4 regions of the Sinorhizobium mexicanum genome follow, and region 2 is predicted to be linked to each of the others. Evidence: riboswitches for the same ligand, from Rfam matches in the RefSeq annotation. Region 2 holds a riboswitch; each other region holds the start of a gene.
What was found. Region 2 has a riboswitch for cobalamin ahead of FKV68_RS11530 (DUF1636 family protein). Riboswitches for the same ligand answer to the same signal wherever they lie in the genome.
Positions count from the first base shown of each region.

Region 1: another riboswitch for cobalamin. It lies ahead of bluB (5,6-dimethylbenzimidazole synthase); the one in region 2 lies ahead of FKV68_RS11530 (DUF1636 family protein).
Region 3: another riboswitch for cobalamin. It lies ahead of FKV68_RS14565 (CbtB domain-containing protein); the one in region 2 lies ahead of FKV68_RS11530 (DUF1636 family protein).
Region 4: another riboswitch for cobalamin. It lies ahead of FKV68_RS04675 (aromatic ring-hydroxylating oxygenase subunit alpha); the one in region 2 lies ahead of FKV68_RS11530 (DUF1636 family protein).

Region 1 is NZ_CP041238.1:2,219,308-2,224,365, forward strand. Features, by position in the region: gene FKV68_RS10440 (helix-turn-helix transcriptional regulator) at 1-563, shown strand, start outside; gene FKV68_RS10445 (acyl-homoserine-lactone synthase) at 719-1,363, shown strand; gene FKV68_RS10450 (DUF2865 domain-containing protein) at 1,551-2,681, shown strand; gene bluB (5,6-dimethylbenzimidazole synthase) at 2,777-3,463, opposite strand; cobalamin riboswitch at 3,508-3,719, opposite strand; gene FKV68_RS10460 (SDR family oxidoreductase) at 3,792-4,613, opposite strand; gene FKV68_RS10465 (phytanoyl-CoA dioxygenase family protein) at 4,690-5,058, opposite strand, start outside.
Region 2 is NZ_CP041238.1:2,452,112-2,457,169, forward strand. Features, by position in the region: gene FKV68_RS11515 (FecCD family ABC transporter permease) at 1-773, opposite strand, end outside; gene FKV68_RS11520 (ABC transporter substrate-binding protein) at 1,074-2,024, opposite strand; gene FKV68_RS11525 (ABC transporter ATP-binding protein) at 2,021-2,881, opposite strand; gene FKV68_RS11530 (DUF1636 family protein) at 2,901-3,311, opposite strand; cobalamin riboswitch at 3,420-3,632, opposite strand; gene FKV68_RS11535 (LysR family transcriptional regulator) at 3,808-4,689, opposite strand; gene FKV68_RS11540 (polysaccharide deacetylase family protein) at 4,843-5,058, shown strand, end outside.
Region 3 is NZ_CP041238.1:3,074,669-3,079,726, reverse strand. Features, by position in the region: gene FKV68_RS14575 (IucA/IucC family C-terminal-domain containing protein) at 1-704, shown strand, start outside; gene FKV68_RS14570 (CbtA family protein) at 793-1,581, opposite strand; gene FKV68_RS14565 (CbtB domain-containing protein) at 1,920-2,096, opposite strand; cobalamin riboswitch at 2,139-2,403, opposite strand; gene FKV68_RS14560 (TetR/AcrR family transcriptional regulator) at 2,444-3,094, opposite strand; gene FKV68_RS14555 (anthrone oxygenase family protein) at 3,207-3,683, shown strand; gene FKV68_RS14550 (crotonase/enoyl-CoA hydratase family protein) at 3,703-4,494, opposite strand; gene FKV68_RS14545 (TetR/AcrR family transcriptional regulator) at 4,571-5,058, shown strand, end outside.
Region 4 is NZ_CP041238.1:1,003,423-1,008,480, forward strand. Features, by position in the region: gene FKV68_RS04660 (FAD-binding oxidoreductase) at 1-529, opposite strand, end outside; gene FKV68_RS04665 (L-threonylcarbamoyladenylate synthase) at 559-1,533, opposite strand; gene FKV68_RS04670 (DUF6656 family protein) at 1,738-2,337, opposite strand; cobalamin riboswitch at 2,651-2,852, shown strand; gene FKV68_RS04675 (aromatic ring-hydroxylating oxygenase subunit alpha) at 2,961-4,205, shown strand; gene FKV68_RS04680 (FAD-binding oxidoreductase) at 4,208-5,058, shown strand, end outside.

The DNA.
Region 1 (5,058 bases), 230 kb from region 2:
TCGGCGCCTATGCCGCCGAAATCTATCGGACGAGAGCTCTCCACCGCATCGATCCGATCCTGCGACTTGCGCTTGGCGGCGTGAGACCTGTCGAATGGACGACCGCCCGCCGACGCTTTCCGGAGTGCGAACCGCTCTTTCACGCAGCGGAGGAGATCGGAATTTCGGCGGAAGGCGTCGCGCTGCCGCTGCCTTCCCCCGCCGGACGCATGGCACTTCTCGCCATCAACGCCAACATGTCGCCCGTGGAATGGTCCATCTACCGACGTTGCCACTTGCGCGACTTTCAGCTGGCCGCCAACCTCTTCCACGCGTCTATGTTGGAGCATGCGGCCACGGCCGGCGCGATCGATGAGCGCGACATGCGTCTTACAGGTCGCGAAACCGAGGTATTGACCTGGTCGGCGGCCGGCAAGAGTTATTGGGAAATTGCCACGATCCTCGGCATCTCCGAGCGTACGGTCCGCTTCTTCATGACCAATGCGCGCCGCAAGTTGAACGTCGTCTCCAATACGCAAGCCGTGGCACAGGCGGTTCGTCACGCCCTGATCCCTACCATCTGACGGGTCGAATTAACCATCACCGCCGCCCTTCCGACAAAAGCCCCGCAAATTTAGTAGGAAAAAATCGGCTTTTGAACTGTCACTACCGACAGTTACATGTGTCACTTGAGCCTGACAGCATCGCCCCATATCGCGCAATAACGATGGAGCGAAAGATGATCAGGATTGTGAACGGTAACGCTCGCGGACGGCACCCGCAGGCCATCGACGAAATGTTCCGGCTGCGCAAGCGCGTGTTCCACGACTTCCTGAAGTGGGACGTGAAGACGGACGGCGAGTGGGAAATCGACCACTACGACAAGGCAAACCCCCTCTATGTAATGTCCTACGCGCCGGATACCGGAAAATTGCGCGGATCGCTGCGGCTCCTGCCAACCCTTGGGCCGAACATGCTGGACGATACGTTTCCGATCCTGCTCGGCGACAACCCTGAGATCCGCAGCGCCTCCGTGTGGGAATCGAGCCGCTTCTGCATCGAACCGGATATCTCGCAGGATCGCTCGTCGAACCAGGTGACGGTCGCTGCTGCGGAACTGATGTGTGGCGTGGGTGAGCTTGGCCTTGCCTCCGGCATCAGCCACATCGTCACCGTGACCGACGTGTTCCTGGAAAGGATGTTCCGTCGGATGGGTTGCCCCGGAGAACGCATTGCCGACCCGCACCGGATCGGCTCCGTCTACGCCGTGGCCGTGGCGTGGGAAGTGACCCGAGAGCTGCTCGAAACAATGAAGCAGGTCGCCGCGATCGAGGGCACCGTGCTTGAGCGCCCGATGTCGCTCGAAACAGCACGGGCAGCTTGACACCTCTTGCCGGGCCGCGTTCGCGGCCCGGCCCTTCCGTCGCCTGCTGTTTGCCATGTTAACGTAAAACTTCGCCTTGACGTTGCGCTGTTACGTCAAGGCCTTATGATAAGGGGAAACAGGAGTTGGCGGCGGCGAACGTCCTCAAAGAAGGGACCGCGCGCCAAAGCAGAAGAGACAAGCGCCAGTGTCCCGGAGTTTCGTGTACCGGAAGCTCAAATGTGCGGCGGTCGCCTTGCTCCCGGCGCTGCTGGCAATCGCAGGCGGCGCGTCGGCGTCGACCGTTTGTGAACGTCTGAATGAACGGCTTACCGATCTTTCCACGATCGTCGCTCCGACCGCCAACCTCCGCGATTTCACCGGCGCCGTCTCCCGCCAGAACATCGAGCTCCGCCGGGCCAAGAATGAGCGACGCCGGATGGAATGCAGCACCGGCAGCGTCGTCGTCATTGGTGGCGAAAACGACGATGCATGCACGGCGCTTGATGACACCATCGCCCGCATGGAGGACAACCTTCAAAGGCTGAAGGCGCATCGCCGCTCGTTGATATCGGGCGACATGGGCGACACGCGCCGGCGCATTCTCGCGGCGCTGGAACTGAACGGCTGCCACGACGAGGCCCGCGGCGGCCCATATCCAATAGAGGAGCAGGACGAGTTCGCCAGCGCGGCCGTCGATGATGCCGAGTTCCACCGCAATATCCTCAGGGATCTTCCGCCGGATAGCGAGGATTATCCGCTGCTGAATGACGACAGCGACATGCAGGATTTTCCGCTGCTGCACGAGGAGCCGATTGGCAGTCTCAGGACAATGTGCGTACGCACCTGCGACGGAGCGTTTTTCCCGATCTCGTCAAATGCGACGCCGTCGGACTTTGCCCGTGACGCCGAGCTTTGCCAGGCACGCTGCCCCGGCGCAGAGACGGAACTTTACTACCACGTCCTTGAGACGGAGGAGGCCGACCAGATGGTCTCGGCCTCGACCGGAAGGCCCTATACCGAGTTGCCGACGGCCTTCGCCTACCGGGCGCGCGGCGTCGGCGCGCCAGGGGTTTGCGGCTGCCGGATTCCGAATCCTACCGCAACGCAAGATCGCGGCAAGGCGACGACAGGCAGCGAGCCCTCGATCATCACGATCAATGGCGACCGGAAGCCGGCTCAGGGATCCGCACAGGCAAAGCCGGGGCCTGAGAGACCCTACGACCCGGCGAACAGCAAAGTCCGCGTCGTAGGCCCGACATTCCTGCCGCAGGAAAAAAGCGCAATCGACCTGAAACATCCACTTGGCCCGAGCTACCAGCCGACCCAGGGCAATTGAGCTTTCAGCGGCAACTCGACCGATTGGGCCCGCCACATCCCATGCTTTCAAAGTAGTGCAGGTAGGACGTCTATCGTATTGAACTCACGAACTGTTTATCCTTGAATGCCCCACGCTTCCTCGAAGACAAGGTCCTCGAGAGGCAGGCGCTGACGCCATCCTTTTACCGCGAGTTCCGGCTGCTGATAGAGCCGGTCGACAAATCCGACGCAAAGCCAGGCAACGATTTCGACATGCTCGGGCACGCCGAGAATCGACTTGATCTCCTGCTCGTGGAAAATGCTGACCCAGCCGACGCCGACACCTTCCGCGCGTGCGGCAAGCCAGAGGTTCTGGACCGCGCAGACGGTCGAATAGACATCCATCTGCGGATTGTGTGTCCGTCCAAGCACGACCGCTCCACCGCGCGTGCGATCGCAGGTGACGCAGATGCTGAGCGGTGCCTTGCGAATGCCTTCGAGTTTCAGCGACCGGTATTGCGCCTGCCTGTCGCCGAAGAACATCAGCGCCGCTTCCTCGTTGGCGCGCTCGAACGCCTTCCAGACCTTCTCTCGCGTCTCCTTTTGACGGACGAGCACGAAGTTCCAAGGCTGCATGAAGCCGACCGACGGCGCCCGGTGGGCGGCGCCAAGCAGGCGAGCAATGAGTTCGTCCGGCAGTGGATCGGGAAGGAATTCGTCACGCACGTCGCGGCGTGTTTCGATTGCGCGGTAGACGGCGGCACGCTCGTCCGGCGAAAAGGCTTCGGCCGCCGTCAGGCAGCCCTTCGGTTCAGGCAGCATCGTTCGATCCCCAACAATGCACAACCTCCCGCCGTCCGCGCGGGGCCGGTCTATCTCGCCAGGCCGGTCTTCTGACTCTGGATCATCCAGCCGCGCCGCCTTCCCAAATCGCTTGAGGATCTAGTGGCAATGTCCTGAGACAAAATCAGAACCTGTATGGCGCGACCGTCCCCATCACAGCGTTGGGCACGTTCCGGGCTTGCACCGGATTCCCGATTCTCCCGCCGTGGCGGGCACCTGACGGCTGCATATGGGCACAGCCGCTGGCGAAAGGCAAGCGAGCCGAACGGTTCGCCTTACCCCGAGACTTCGCGCCGGAGAGTTCTCGTCAGAGCGGCGCCGCCGGATGCGGGGAACCGTCGTAGGCGCCCCAGATCGATTGGTCGAAGCAGATCACCGAACCGGTCATCAGGCCGGATTCCGCCGAGGAGAGATAGGCGCAGGCGCGCGCGACCTCGGCCGGGTCGACAAGGCGGCCGAAGGGCTGGTTCGCTGCCGCCTTCTCCAGCCAGTCCGCGGGTGCGTCATGATATTCGCGCTGGATGCGATCCTCCCCCTCCGATGCCATCCAGCCGATGTTAAGACCGTTGACGCGGATGCGGTTGCGCAGAAGCGCGTAGGCCGTGTTCTTGGTCAGTGTCTCCAGGGCGCCTTTCGACGCGCAATAGGCGGCGATGAAGGGCTGACCCGCCTTTGCCGACATCGAGCCGATATTGACGATCGTGCCCTCGATCTTCTCGCGCCGCATCACCTTCACCGTTTCCTGAATAAGGAAGAAGGGCGCGCGGATGTTGATCGCGAACATGCGGTCGAAGAGTTCCGGCGTCGTGTCGAGGATCGTGCCGCGGTCGGTGATGGCAGCGGCATTGACCAATGCGTCCACCCGGCCGAATTCCCTGTCGCAAGCATCGACAACCTTGCGGGCATCCTCGACCCGCTCGAGATCGGCCGCCACGTAAACCACCTTGGTGCCGGTCGCCTTACTGATTTCGGCTGCCTTCGCCTCGCCTTTGGCAGCGTTGCGCCCGCAGATGACGATACCGGTCGCGCCCCGTTCGGCGAAGAGAGCGGCGATTGTCGCGCCGAGCCCTTGTGTGCCGCCGGTAACAATGGCAATTTTTCCGTCGAGACGACCATAATCCGTGCTCATGAAATCCTCCCTGGGATGATTGCGTTTTTAAGCTGCCGCCCTCGAAGTGTTGGGGAGCGTAGCTCTGTGGCGTCCCTCAGCTTTTCTTTTTCTCGGCCTGGACGGCCAGTGCCTCCACGAAGGCCACGGTCTCCCAGCCGGCTGCCAGCGCTTCATGCATCAACTGTGCCTGCGTCTTTGGCGCCAAGCCGCCGAGCGGCGGGTCGCGATCGAGATTGGTCGGGAACGAATAGCCTTCGGCGCAGGAAGCAATCGCGTTGGCAATTTCGCCGGCCGAGAGCGTTCCGTCCGCTGCAAGGGCCTTCAGGGCCGGATAGAGCACGCCGCACATCCGTTCGCGGTCGACCGTTTCCATCGCGCGTCCGAAGGCGGAGGAGACCTGAAGGAGATTTGCGACGCGCTTGATGTCCACCGAGCGGTTGGTTCCCGCCGCATGGAAGAGCGC
Region 2 (5,058 bases):
AATGCCACCATGACGCCGGTGAGCAGCGCCGTGACGACGAAAAGCATCAGGCGGAAGCGGCGCACCGGAATGCCGAGCGTCATCGCCGTCTCGTCCCCCATGGCGAGCGCGTTGATCTCGCGCGCCCGCACGATCAGCCAGCCGAGTGATACGGCGAGCGCCAGCGCCGGATAGATAAGATGCGGCCATTGCGCGAGGCCGAGGCCGCCGAGCATCCAGAAGATCACCGTGTGTACGGCGCGCGGATCGCCAAGGAAGATCAGGAGATTGCCGGCCGCCGTCAGCGTGAAAGCGACCGCGACGCCGGAAAGCACGAGCCGATCGGCCCCGGTGCCGAGCACGCGGGTGACGAGCGCCACCAGCGCGGTGGCGCCAAGCGCACCGGCGAAAGCGAAGAGCGGCACCGTCGCAAGGCCGAGGATAAGACCGGTATGGAGCAGCGCGACAATGGCACCGAGTGCCCCGCCGGCCGAGACGCCGAGCAGATGCGGATCGGCAAGCGGGTTGCGCGTCACCGATTGCAACACCGCGCCGGTGACCGCAAGCCCGGCACCGACGAGCCCGGCGAGCGCTACGCGCGGCAGGCGCACGTCCCAGACGATGCTTTCGCGGCCGGCCGACCACAGGACCTCGACGCTGCCCGGCGCGATCTTCGCCGCGATGATCGACCAGACGGTCGCAACCGGGATGGGCGCCGAACCGAGCGAGACGCCGGCGGTGACGGTGAGGCAAAGCAGAAGCAGTGCCGCCAGGATGAAGAGTGTGGTTTTCACGGTGGGCCGGAGATTCCCGGTTTCTCGGACTTGAAGGGACAATGCCACTTTGGCTGCGGCATCATTGTTGGAAATCATAGGGTTGCATAGCCTTCTTCATGCGGCCAAAGACGTAAAGGGAGTGTCGCCGTCCGCCGCTCCCTGCCGCGACAACGTCCGGGAGCGGCAGCAGGTGTGCCTCCTTTCTCCCGTCCAGCGGTTCCCGCGCACCTCATTCCTGTGCTTGTCACAGGAACGAGGTCAGTGTGGCGGCCGCTCCCACGCAACTGACCTGGTGGGAGACCTCGACGCCAAAGGCCCTCACATCGCCTCGGCATGAAAACTCTTCGCCAGCCGCCGGATCGCCTCGATATCGCGCGGGCCAGGCGTCGCCTCGACATAGTCGAGCACGACGAAGCGGTCGTTCTTCACGGCGTCGACATTCCTGAAGGCCGGGTTACCCTTCATGAAGGCGATCTTCTGCTCGGCGGTCACCTCGCCGTAATTGACGATCACCGCAACTTCCGGATTGCGATCGATCACCGGCTCCCAGGAGATCTCCGTCCAGCTCTTCTCGACGTCGTCCATGATGTTGACGCCGCCGGCCGCTTCGATCATCGCGGTCGGGATGCCGTGGCGCCCTGATGTGAACGGCTTTTCCTCGCCGGAATCATAGACGAAGACGCGCACCGGCCGCCGCTGGGCGCCCTTGATCTCGGCCGTGATCTCGGCAAGCTCATCGCGATAGCCTGCGACCAGCGCCTCCGCTCTCTCCTCGACGCCGAAGATCCGGCCGAGGTTCAGGAGGTCGACGAACATATCCTCCATCGTCGGCTTGCCCTTCGCCATGATGTGGATGCAGCTTTCGGTCAGCTCATAAACCTTGATGCCGAATGGCGCGAGCGTTTCAGGCGTCACCTCGCCGCCGACCTTCATGCCGTAGTTCCAGCCGGCGAAGTAGAAATCGACGTCGGCATTCAGCAGCACCTCCTTCGTCGGATATTTTTGCGAAAGCTCCGGCAGTGCCCTGACGCCCTCGCGCAAGCGCTCGTCCAGCGTCTTCCATCCCGAAACGCCGGTATAGCCGGCCATGCGATCCTGCAGTTTCAAGGCCAGCATCATCTCGGTGAGATTGACGTCGTTGGAAACCGCCCGCTGCGGCGCGGCGTCGAAAGTGACCTCTCGGTTGCAGCTCTTGACGGTGACTGGATGAGCAAGCGCGGGCACGGCGGCAAGCAGAAGCGCGCCGGCGGCAAAGAGAAATCTCGTCATCGGATGGCTCCTGCGGAACGGGAAGGTCGCGTGGCGGGCATTGGGTCGGGCCGCGAGAGCGCGAAGGAAAAGCGGGAACCATGACCCGCGGCATCGGCATGCGCGGTGGCATGGACGCCGAACGCAGCCGAGAGCGCCGAAGGCTTCAGTACGGTCTCCGGCGGGCCGAAGGCTGCAAGCCGCCCCTCCGTCAGGATCGCCACATCGGTCGCGAACTCGGCCGCGAGATTGATGTCGTGCAGCGTCGTGACGATCGTCAGCTTCAGCGTTTGCAACAGATCGAGGATTTCCAGCTGGTGGCGGATGTCGAGATGGTTGGTCGGCTCGTCGAGGATGATGACCTTCGGTTCCTGGGCAAGCGCCCGGGCAATCAGCACCCGCTGCTTCTCGCCGCCCGAAAGCGTGGCGAACTGGCGGCGCGCAAGATGGGCAAGGTCGAGATGCTCGAGCGCATGCGCCACGCGCTCACGGTCGTAGTCGCTCCAGCCGCTGATCCCCTCGCGGCGCGGGATCCGCCCCATCATCACGACGTCCCGGACGCTGAACGGAAAATCGCCCGGCATTTCCTGCAAGACCACGGCGATCGTCCTTGCCGCCTCGCGCGCACTCATTGCCCAGAGGTTCACGCCGTCGATCGCGATACGGCCGGCAGTCGGCTCGACCGCGCGGTAGAGGCAGCGCAACAGCGAGGTCTTGCCGGCGCCGTTCGGGCCGATGATCGCCAACCGGCTGCCCGGCGCAATAGCAAAGCCGATATCGCGGACAAGCCGAAGGCCGGGGCGCGGCCCCCACTCCAGTTTTTCGACATGCAGGCTGGCGCCGGCGCCCCCCTGCAAACAACTGAATTCGTCGCTCATGAAAACGCCCTCCCCGCGCTCACTGCAGCCGCCCCGCGGTCTCCTCGGAGACGAGGAGCGCCGCCGGAATGCGCGCAAGGCCCGTGCCCGCCGGGACCAAGGCGGAACGCGGAAGGGCATCAAACGCCTGACCTTCGGCACAGGCAGCGGCGAAGCTGACGAGATCGTCTATGTCTTCCTCCGGCGAGATGTCGCCGAAGAGATAGGTCGCCCTGCCGGTGGCCTGGAAGGCGATCGTGCAAGGCCGCGTGCAGGCCGTCATCGCCACCGTGCCGGCGATGGAGAAATCCTGGTCGAGAGGTCGGCCGAGCGCGGAAACGCTGCGGTTCAACTGCGCGAGCAGTTCGGCGCCGGGTCGGCACGGGCCTCCCGTGAAGCGGCAATCGGTGCAGAGGGTTATCTTGTGCTGTCGGAAGTCTGAATTCGCCATGGCTTGTCTCCGCCGGGCTGGGCCGGAGAGAAAATGGCGAAGATGCAAGGAGACGGTTGCCCGCCAAGCAGTAGCCAGTTCTTTTCCATCGGAACACCCCGTCCGTTGTGGTTGATCGGTTCGATGGCAGGTCTCCTGGCTTGCGGGTCGCCGCGCATCCACGTCTTCCCGGCTTTTCGCCAGTGACATGGTGTGAATGCGCTTTCCGCTCACAGTTGCGGGGGCAGCCACGGTTTCGGCCCCTCCTGGGTCGTCCTCACCGTGTTCCCTTTTCAGCCGCTTCCGGATCACGAAAGCAGCACCATCGCGCCCTTGGTGGCATGAATCGCGCCCCGAGGCAACCGGCGGATGAAGGGCGAATGGAGATATCAACATGGGTGGGCATCTCGTTGAGTGGCCGCCATTTGTTACTAAATAACATTACGGCGGACAAGACAGAAACTTCGTTTGCAAGCGGACGCTCCCCAATGCGAAGACAGCAAGGCGCCAATTGGCCTCAGGCGGAAAACAGATTCTCCGCCATGAAATCCACGAAGACCCGGAGTTTTGGCGACTGATAGCGGCTGGAGGGCCACAGGATCCGGAACGGGCCGGAATGTTCGACGTGATCGTCGAGCACGCTGACGAGCGTGCCGTCGCGAAGCTGGCGGCGGATGCCGACGTCCGGCAGGCAGGCGATGCCGAGCCCTTGCTCGGCCATGTAGATCAGCGGCTCGATGGTGTTGACGACCGCGGTCGTCGGCAGTTCGATGTCCCTCTCCCCGCGCCTGAGCGGCCAGCGCTCAAACTTGCCGCTGGTCGCGTAGCGGTGCTGCAGGCACGCGTGGGATGTGAGGTCTCCCGGAGTTTGCGGCACGCCTCTTGCCGCAAAATAACCGGGCGAGCCGACGAGCATGAGCCGGAAGGTGCCAAGCGAGCGGATCATCAGCCGCGAGTCGCTGACCTCGCCGGCGCGCACGACCGCGTCGAAGCCTTCATCGATGACATCGACGAGCCGGTCGCTGAGATCGAGGTCGAGCTCGATCTCCGGATAGGCGCGCATGAAGGCCGTAAGCGCCGGCATCATCAGCATGCCGATGAGTGGCATGCTGACGCGCAATTTGCCGCGCGGCGCGCCCTGCGTCTGGGCGATCCCCTGCTCGGCCGCCTCGACTTCCAGGAAGATGCGCCGGCAGCGTTCGAGGAAGAGCGCGCCTTCAGGCGTCAGCGTGATCGAGCGGGTCGAGCGATGGAAGAGCCGCACGCCGAGCCGTTCTTCCAACCGCGCCACCGCCTTGCCGATCGCCGAGGACGACACGCCCAATTGCCGCCCGGCGAGCGTGAAGCTGCGGGCGTCCGCCGCCTGAACGAAAGCGTTGAGGGATCCGAGACTGTCCATCTGCCAAACTCCATTGCGGACATTTTCGTCCGATGTGCTCGGAATTGTAGCGCATTTTTCCAGGACTTCGAGTGGCTTACCTTCAACCAGCGCGGCAGATCGCCCTCTTCGGAAGGCGGCCCGCCGTCCCTGATTTCACTGAAGGAGAGAGCCATGTCCGAGGTTTCAACGGCACCACAGCACCACGACCGTTTTGACTATTCCGCCATTATCGATCGTCCGCCGCTGCGCTGGCCGGGCGGTGCAAGGGTTGCGGTCTGGATCGTGCCCAATGTCGAGCACTTCCTGTTCGACCGTCCGTCCAGTTCGATCACGCAGCTGACCGCCGGTTTCGTGCCCGACGTGCTGAACTATTCGTGGCGCGATTTC
Region 3 (5,058 bases), 620 kb from region 2:
CCGAGGGATCGCGCGATCTGGAGACCTGTCTTGCCTATCAGGACCGTTTCGCCGCCGGGATGGACGACAAGGTGCGGGCGGCGCATCTCATCGCCTTCTATAGCCATCAGCTCAGCCTCGCGGCCACCGCCATCTATCTCTGCTGCGGTCGTGTCCCGCACGTGACTGGGCTACGCTTCGAGCACTACGTGCGTCCGCGCGAGGCGGGCGCCGTTGACGCCGGACGATTTCATTTTTGTATGCGACTTAAGGAAGTCTCCAGCAGCGAACCAGAGGATGCCGACAGGCTTTTTCACGATCTCTTTGTCGCTCATCTGAAGCCGGTCATCGCTCATCTGAAGCGGCGCTGCGGCCTGTCGCTGCGCGCGCAATGGCGGCTTGCGGCCGACGGTCTGGCCGGTGCCTTTCTCGAAGTCGGACGACGGCGCGGAACGGAGGCAGAGGCGATCGCACAGGCGCTGGCGATCGTCAAGCGTGCGGGGTCACCGCTCCATTCCGAGGCGCTTTGCTATGAGACGATCGGTGTTGCCGCGGCGGATGGGACAGATCTTTCGCGGACCTACAGGATACGCGGCGGGTGCTGCCTCTACTATCGCACCGACGGCGGCAGCTATTGCGACAGCTGCGTGCTGCTCGACCCCGAGGCTCGACGCGAACGGCTGCGGGCGCATTTGCTCGGGGCTGCTTGCGATCGGACAGGGTGAGTGTTTGACCCTTGTCCGCCTGACGCTCACCTTCTCCCCGTGGGACGGGGAGAAGGCTTTTTCGAGCGATGCCTTGATCCGGTCTTCGTTAGTGCGCCTTGACGAACCGGTCGTTGATGAAGCCGGATACCACCCCTAGCACGAGCCAGAAGGCGAGCGTGGTCGCGAGTGCCGCAACGGCGAACTCGGCGCCGAGGACGGCGGGCACGTTGCTGGAGATGTCGAGCGGCTGCGGTGCGCCGTAGAACTGCGGCGCGGCGATGAGCACGAGACCCGCGATCTTGGCGACCAGTTCGCGGCGCAGCGCCAGCAGATAGAGGCCGGCTGCCGAGAACAGCACGGTCGCAGCCCACCAGACCTGCCGGTCGCCGAGCTCGGCCGCCGGGAAGCCCGGCAGTTCGGGCGGAAGCCCGACCGCCGGCAGCAAGTGGACGGCGAGCCATCCGCAGGCGCCCCAGAGCGCCCCGTTCGCGAGCGTGATCGGATAGCCGATCACGAGGCTGACGCCGGCGAGCAGCAGCGAAAATCCGGCGCCGGTCACGAGATTGGCGAGAAGCGTGCCGGAGAAGCGGCTCAAGCCGAACATGATGCCGCCTTCCTCGTGCTCGCCCTCATGCTCATGCGCATAGGCCGGCGTAACCGGCGAGAGCAGGGAAAGCAGCGCGCCGACGGGTGACACGCCGTCCAGCGACGAATGCTGGTCGTGACCAGCGGCCGCGGGCTCCTGCGTTGTCGGCTGATCCGCCGACGGCGCTTCGCCCTCGTATTTCTCGGCGTGCAGGATCAGCGGCACGACGCGTATTTCCTGAGCGGCGGTCATGAAGACGCCGGCAATCAGCCCGGCCACGATCGCGGCCAGAAGTGTCTTGACGATCATTGTCGATATTCCTCAATCCGGCGCGCGGCTGCCCCGACGCGCAGCGCGTCATTCAAGACACGCGACCGCCGCGCAAACGCCACAGCTGGCGCCATTTCCACTTTCCATGGATGCAAAACGCCGGCGGAGCACGTCGGAGCACATGCCCAACGGCAAGCATGCCCGCGTGCTATACGCCGCAGCAACGATCCGCTCTTGTTCGAGATGGAACGCCTGCTGCATGTTTCCTCAAAGCGTAGCCGATCCAAGGATAAAAACATGCAGCAATTCAAAGTGCTACAGCGTCCTTTGCGCGTCCGATAAGACGCGCGGCGCCGTAGTGCGTTCCATGGCATCGATCAGTGGCAGGGGAAGCCGTAGGAATGGCGGGTGTCGTGCGCCGTGTCGTGCAAAACGGCCGAATTTGCGAGGCCTGCACCGAAGACGAGGAAGGCGCCGATCAACAGGGCGGAGATGCCTGCGACCAGACGATCGTTGAGGGAGAGCGAAATGCTCGAAGCTGTAGACGTAGCCATGACAACCTCCGTGATGGCGTGGGACGTTTCCCGGGTTGGGCACTATGCCCGCATCGCTTGGCAGGTTTCCTGGCTCACGGCGTCAGGTGGTTTTCACCAAGGATTTGCCTCGCCTTCCCAGGATCGAACCGCCCTCGCGGTCTTTCCCAGTGGCTTCTTCCGGATCGCTCCGGAACGGCAAATTCACGCCGCTCTACAGTCGCGGGGTCGGCCGTGATTAAGATGCCCAGCTTGGGTCCATCCGTCACGTTCCCATTTACTCCCGAAACGCGTTCGCTTTCCGGGAACCAATCGATCCCAGATGATTAGGATCGGTCGCGGGCGATGTCAATTGAACTTGCGTCGTCTCAAGTTGCATCCGCGACAATTTCGCGAAGGATCATGTGCTTGAAGGCGGCGACGATGCGGTCCCCCTCGGACCTGTCGACCGAGACTGCGAGCCTCATCGTGCATTCGCCAAGGTGCATGATGAGTAAGGCGGCGTCCTCGATCCTCTGGCGTGGTGTTTCCGGCCGAACCCTTGCCCAGGTTTTGGCAAGCAGGCGCCCATTCGCCCGGCTTTCGGCGAGTTCGATTTTGCGCAGGGCCTTGTCCGCCTGCATCGCCGACCAGATGTCGCGCATCACCGGTTCGGCGAGAAACATATCGTAGTAGGTATCGACGAGCGCGGAAAAGGCGCTACGCAACTCGGCGAGCGTGGCGACTTTGGCGAACTCGCTCGCGATGCAGTCCCGGCTGGCGGCGTTGTAACGTTCGGCAAGAGTGTGCACGATCGCCGCCTTGTCGGGAAAATACTGGTAGAGCGACCCGATGGAGATGCCGGCCATCTCCGCAACCTCGCTCATGCGCATGGCGTCGCTGCCCTTTCCCTCGATCAACGTTCTGGCGCAGGAAAGGATGTGCTCGACACGCTCGCGGCTGCGCTTCTGGCTCGGCGTGCGGCGGAGGCTTGGTTGTTCTTCGGTTGGTCCCGCGGCCGGATTAGGCTCTTCAGTCATGAGTATCGCTCACATTTTCACTTGACTCGCAAAATACGAGGATTTATCACATTTGCAAATATGAGGAATGCTCATATTCGCCAGTAGTCGCCGATATCTGGAGTGTTGTGCGATGGTCGCCCTGATTCCCGCCCTGGCTTTCGCCGCTGTCATCGGCTCCGGCCTGATGGCCGGTCTGTTCTTCATCTTCTCCGTCTGCATCATGCAGGCCTTGTCGCGGTTGCCGCCCGAGCAGGGAATCGCCGCGATGAATGCCATCAATGAGGTGATCCAGAATCCGATCTTTCTCACTGCTTTCATGGGAACGGCACTTGTGGGGTTGATCCTCGTCGCCTCGGCCTTCTTTTCTGGAGGGCAGGGTAGCTGGCTGCTGGCGGCAGGCGGCGTTGCCTATGTCGTCGGAACACTGCTGGTGACGATCGTCTTCAATGTGCCGTTGAACGATGCGCTTGCGGCCGCGTCAGGAGAGGCGGCTCAAGAGATCTGGCAGAAGCGATACCTGACAGATTGGGTCTGGTGGAACCACGTCCGGACATTCGCCTCGATCGCAGCGCTGGCGCTCTTCGTGCTCGGCTTCGCGCGAAGCTAGTGCAGCGCTCTTAACGGCGTCAGCGTCCGGTGTAGTGCGGCTCGCGCCATTCTTTCCAGGCTGCAAGGCCCTCGGCGAGATCATGGCTCGGTATCATGCGTGCGAATTGTTCGCTCTCGTTCATCAGGCCTTCGCCGATCGCCATGTTGAGGCCGCGTGTGACCGCGGTGATGATCGCGGCGATCGCAAGGGGCGAGTGTCGCGTGATCCGTGCGGCCAGCGCGCGGGCGGAAGCGATGAGGTCGTCGTGTGGCACGATCGTGTTGACGAGCCCGAGCTCGAGCGCCCGGTTCGCGGAAAACTCGTCTCCAGTCAGAAGCAACTCGAGCGCGCGCTTGCGGCCGGCGAGGCGCGGAAGACGCTGGGTACCGCCGAAGGTCGGCGGCATGGCCAGCTTGATCTCCGGCTTGGCAAAACGGGCCCGTTCGCTGGCGATCGCGAGATGCACGGCTTCGGTGATCTCGCAGCCGCCGCCATAGGCAAGGCCGTTGACGGCTGCGATCACCGGCTTCGGATAGGCTTCCAGCCGGGCGGTGAGCCTTTGCCCGCGCCGCACGAAATCGCGAACGGCCGCGTTTGCGCCCTGCGCCACGCTGTTGGAAAATTGATGGATGTCGCCGCCGGCCGAAAAGGCGCGTTCTCCGGCGCCGGTGAGGATGACCGCCTGGACGGTGTCGTCCACCTCGATCAGGTCGAGGAGGTGAAGGAGCCGGTCGATCAGTTCGTAGCTTAACGCGTTGAGTTTTTCCGGCCGATTGAGGGTGAGCAGCGCGACGCCGTCGGCGGCATCGAAAAGCACTGTATCGGACATGGCTATCTCCCGTGGTCTTGACGGAAGCAGGCTAGGCGAACGATAACCGGATGTATATTTACTAGTCGGTATACCTATGACGACCCCTTCCACCCGCGACCGTATCGTTTCTGCCGCAGCCAGGCTTTTCTACGCGGAGGGCATTCGCGCCGTCAGCGTCGACGCGGTAGCGGAAGCCGCCGGCGTCACGAAGCGCACGCTCTACTATCATTTCGACAGCAAGGATGAGTTGATCGCCGCCTATCTCGAGGGGCGCGACCAGCCAAACCTCAGGCTCTTCCAGAAATGGTTTGCCGAAACCGAGGGCGACGTCGCCACGAGGGTGGACGGAATCTTCCGCAATCTCGCCCGTGCCGCGCGCCATCCAAAGTGGAAAGGCTGCGGCTTCCTGCGCACCTCCGCCGAACTGGCGAATATGCCGGGGCATCCGGCGATGCGCATCGGGGCCGCACACAAGAAGAAATTCGAGAACTGGCTACGGCAGTGCCTCGAAGAGGAGGGCATCGACGGCGCAGACATGCTTGCGCGTCAGGTCCTGCTGCTCCTCGATGGCAGTTTCGCCGT
Region 4 (5,058 bases), 1.4 Mb from region 2:
GCAGCACCACCTCCAGCCCCAGGCAGAGCTGGCGCATATTGCCGTATGCGAGCACCGCCGTGCCGCCGGCATTGGTCGAAAGATTGCCGCCGATTCGGGCAGAACCTTCCGAGCCGAGGGATAGCGGGAACAGGCGTCCGTTATCGTCCGCGGCCTTGTGGATATCCGCTAAGATGCAGCCGGCATCGGCCACGATGACGTTGCCGACGGGATCAACGTCACGGATGCGGTTCAGCCGCTCGAGCGAAAGAACCATGTCGGATCTTCCCTCGCGCGGAATCTGGCCGGCAACATGTCCGGTATTGCCGCCCTGCGGGACGATCGCGGTGTGGGTCTGGCTTGCCAGGCGCATGATGCGCGAGACGTCCTCGACGGAGCCCGGTCTGAGAACGAGCGGGGTGGTGCCGTGATAGAGCCCGCGTGACTCGACGAGATAAGGCGCGGTCTCCGCCGGACTGCTGAGCGCATTGCCGCTGCCGACGATGTCGATGAAAGAGGCGATCAGTTCGGGAGAAAGTATTGTCGTCATGATCGTTCCCTCGTTTTCCGACGAATTGTTCAGCCTCTGGGCGCTGCTGCCCGCTGCAGGCGGTCGATGATCGCCTCCCCAAGGCCTTCTTCCGGAATGCGGCCGAAGGCGATCGTCCGCGCGCCGCTCGCATCCGCTTGCTTCATATAGTCGAAGAGGTTGGCGGCCGCCTCGCGGAGGTTGCCGCCGGGGCTCAAGTCCAGCACGATGGTCGCTTCGCCCTCGCCGGGAAGCGGCCTGCCGCCGAAGCGGATCAACGCTTCTCCCGCCTGCACGTCTTCCGCATTCAATCTTACGGCTGCGCCCGGAGCGTAATGCGACGCAAGCATCCCGGGCGCCTCGATCGTCGCGCCGGCGCTTTCGGGCCGCATCACCACGCACCCCGTCAGGTTCTCGATCTCTCCGGCGTCCAGGCCGCCGGGTCTGAGAAGCCGCAGCGTGCCGTCCTCGACCTTGATGATCGTGGACTCAAGGCCGATTTCGGCCGGGCCGGCATCGAGGATGAGTTTCAGCTTGGATCCGAGGTCAGCTTGCACATGGGCGGCGCTGGTCGGGCTGATTTTGCCGGACGTGTTGGCGCTCGGCGCCGCAAGCGGGTGTCCGAAGCGGGCGATTACCTGGCGTGAGAACCCGTCGGGCATGCGGATGCCGAGCGTATCGAGCCCGGCCGATGCGAGCGAATGTACGGTGCTTTCCGGCCGCTGCGGCAAGATAAGGGTCAGGGGACCAGGCCAGAAGGCCTCCGCAAGCCGGCGCGAAATCGGGTCAAACGTCACATGCGCCTCGGCCATCGCCATATCCGAGACATGGCAGATCAGCGGATTGAAACGAGGTCGACCCTTCATCTCGTAGATGCGGCTGATCGCATCGGGATTTGTCGCGTCCGCCGCAAGGCCATAGACCGTCTCCGTCGGGATCGCGACCGGCTCGCCCTCGGAAAGAACGGCGCGGGCTTGCTCGATCGCCCGATCTGGCTCTGTGCGTGTATCGATGATTTCGGCCATGGCGGTTCCGTTTGCCTTTCCGTCGCTTCCTTAACGGACGTGCCGGAAAAACAGAACGATTTTCTTCGTCAATGCATGTCGCCCAAAAGTGCGGAGCGGTTTTGGGACAACGACATGCACGAAACAAGGAGCGCATGTCGCCCAAAAGTGCGCAGCGGTTTTGGAGCACGACATTTATAAGAACAATGCCCGACCAAGCATGGGTCAAAGGCTGCGAATGATCTTGCGCAGTGCGTCGTCGCGCGCGCCCAGCATCAAGACGTTCTTCAGTGCCACCTTGGGATCCTGCGTCCGGAAGATCAGGCCGTTGCCGCGCACATTGCGATTGATGACCATCTGCCCTTCGTCGCCGCCGGGTTCGATGGCCACGGCGAAGTACATCCGCGAATAACCCCTGTGTATTCGATCGAAGAAATGCGTCTCGTCGCCGAGATCGGAGAAGAAGTTCGCGAAATAAAAGGCCCAGGTGATGTCGTGGGAGCGCTCGAGATGCGTTTTCGCGGCCGTCACATGGCAGTAGCCGAGATGCGGACTGTTCGGGAGGGTGCGGTGAAAGATCATCTTCGGAAACTGGATCGAAGAATGGAACGCGTTGATGCGCTTGTGGGTCGTCTCTCCCGCCGCCGAAAGCTTCCGCCCCGTTTGCTCCGCGACCTCCTCATGCGTCAGGTAGCGACGCTGCCCGGCTATCCAGGGCCGTCGGCGGTCGATCCGGCCGGTGCGGAGGAATTCCGCGTGGGGCGTGGCCTTTGACGCGGCAACCGGAGCTCGCGTGCCGGTGTCATAATATCTGAGTCTTGCCATTGGCGCCGGCGCCGTCCTTGTCCGCGAAACGAGTTGATCCGTCCCGGAATGCTAGCCCTTCAGGGTTAACAGATGATTTTTTATTGCCTTTCGTCGGCGGCAAGCACTCCGGAGGATTGTCGCAAAATGACCAGCTCATTTCGTGCCGGAGATGACGCTGGTGAAAAAATCGCCAGCTGCCTATGTTTTCAGCTATCACATTGTTTATAATAAAAAATATCAATCATAGTATAGCGGAATGACGAGCGAATATCGTGTCGTCTTTCTGGAAGAGGATGTCGTCAATCGGCAAACGAAAAGGCGCTGCGCGCGCTTAGATATCGACACTCAAGGTGCCGCTCCCAGGGAGGGCGGAGAATTGGGAAGCCGGTCAGATCCCGGCGCTGCCCCCGCAACGGTGGTGGAGCGAAAGCCACGGCAAAAGGCCACTGGACGGTGTGTCCGGGAAGGCGCCGGGCGGGTCCCTCTTGGGGCCGCTCCAGAGCCCGGAAACCAGCCTTGGGACGAAAAATCGACCGTAACTGGTTGCGGCGGGCAGCCGGATCGGAGCCTTTGATGCGCCGGCACTATCGTCGGCGTTGGTTCCTGTCCTGCCTCTCCGAACTGATGAAAGAGGACAGGACATGGACATTCAGAACGATATGCTGTGCCGGCTGGAAACCCGCCGTGAGGGCCATAGCCTCGACCGGGCCTTCTACACCGACCCGGATTATTACCGGCAAGACCTCGAGCACATCTGGTACAAGGACTGGCTCTTTATCGGTCACGACTGCGAAATTCCGCGGGCCGGCAACTACTTTACCGTTCAGGTCGGCGACTATCCGATCGTCGTTGTCCGCGACCGGCAGGGAACGATCCGGGCGCTCCACAATTCCTGCCGCCACCGCGGCTCGCGCGTCTGCACGCAGCACAAGGGCTCCTCGGCCAAGCTCGTCTGTCCCTATCACCAGTGGACCTACGAACTGGACGGAAAACTGCTTTTCGCGCGGCAGATGCCCGAAGGCTTCGACCCGGCTCAGCACAGCCTGAAGCCGGTCCGTTGCGAAACGGTTGGAGGCTATATCTTCATCAGCCTCGCCGACGAGCCGATGGATTTCCAGGCGTTCCGCGAGACGGTTGCTGGTTATCTCGCGCCGCATCGCCTTGGCGAAACCAAGGTCGCCTATGAGAGCACGATCGTCGAGAAGGGCAATTGGAAGCTTGTCTGGGAGAACAACCGCGAGTGCTACCACTGCGCCGCCAACCATCCGGAGCTTTGCCGCACCTACCCCGAGGCTCCAACGGTGACGGGTGTCCAGGGCGCGATGGACGACCCGGAGATCGGCGCCCATTGGGAAAGGTGCGAAGCGGCGGGCCTTCCGAGCACGTTCAGGATCGCGCCGACCGGCCAGTTCCGGATGACGCGGATGCCGCTCATCAACGGCGCCGAGAGCTACACGATGTCCGGGCATGCGGCCGTGCGCAAACAGCTTTCGGCGGGCATCAACCAGCGCGCGATCGGCACGCTCTTGCTCTTCCACTACCCGACCACCTGGAACCATGTGCTCGGCGATCACGCGATCACCTTCCGTGTGCTGCCCCTTGGCCCGGAACTGACGCAGGTCACCACCAAATGGCTGGTCAGCAAGGATGCAGTCGAAGGTGTCGATTACACCATCGAAGACCTTACTCATGTCTGGACAGAAACCAATGACCAGGATCGCCAGATCGTAGAGGAAAACGCCTTCGGCATCCGCTCGCCGGCCTATGAGCCGGGCCCCTATTCGACCGAGCACGAGGGCGGCGTGATGCAGTTCGTCGAATGGTACTGCAATTTCATGCAGAACCGCCTGCAGGGCGATGCCGCTCCTCTCTCACGGGTGGCCTGATCATGGAAATGGGTTCCTCTTTTCGCCATTTCGATGAGTTGCATCCGTGGATCGATCGGCAGCATCTGCTCGAATGCATATCGGCCGTGATCGAGACTGCGGACGTGATGACCTTCACCTTCCGTTCGGACAAGCTGGCCTGGTTCCGCTATCTGCCGGGGCAGTTCGTCACGCTTGAGCTGCCCGTCGGCGAGGAGCCGGTGATGCGCACCTACACGCTGTCATCCTCGCCATCACGCCCGCTCTCGGTTGCCGTCACCGTCAAGGCGCAGCCGGACAGCATCGGTACGCGCTGGATGTTCGACAATCTGAAGCCCGGCATGAAGCTGAGGGCGCTCGGGCCGCTCGGGGATTTCAGCTTCGTTCGCCATCCGGGTGAGAAATACCTGTTTATCTCGGCTGGCTCCGGTGTGACGCCGATGATGTCGATGACGCGGTGGATGGCGGACTGCGCGCCCGACATGGACGTCACTTTCATTTCCTGCGCGCGCCGGCCGGAGGATCTCCTGTTCCGCTCAGAGCTGGAGGTTCTCGCCCGCCAGATGCGGCGGCTCAATCTCGGCTTTCTCGTCGAGGGCCATGAGGCGCGCCACGGCTGGCATGGACTGCGCGGTCGCATCGATGCGACGAAATTGCCGCTGCTCGCGCCGGATTTCCTGGAGAGGACGGTCTTTTGCTGCGGGCCCGAACCCTTCATGCGCAGCGTCAGGGAGATGCTGAAAGGCGCCGGTTTCGATATGGCGCGCCATCACGAGGAGAGTTTCCAGCCGGCAGCCGCGCCGGCGGCCGAGGAGCTCGCGGTGCGGGCCGGCGCGGGGCCGGGCACTGCGGCCGAGGCACGCGTCTCCTTCAC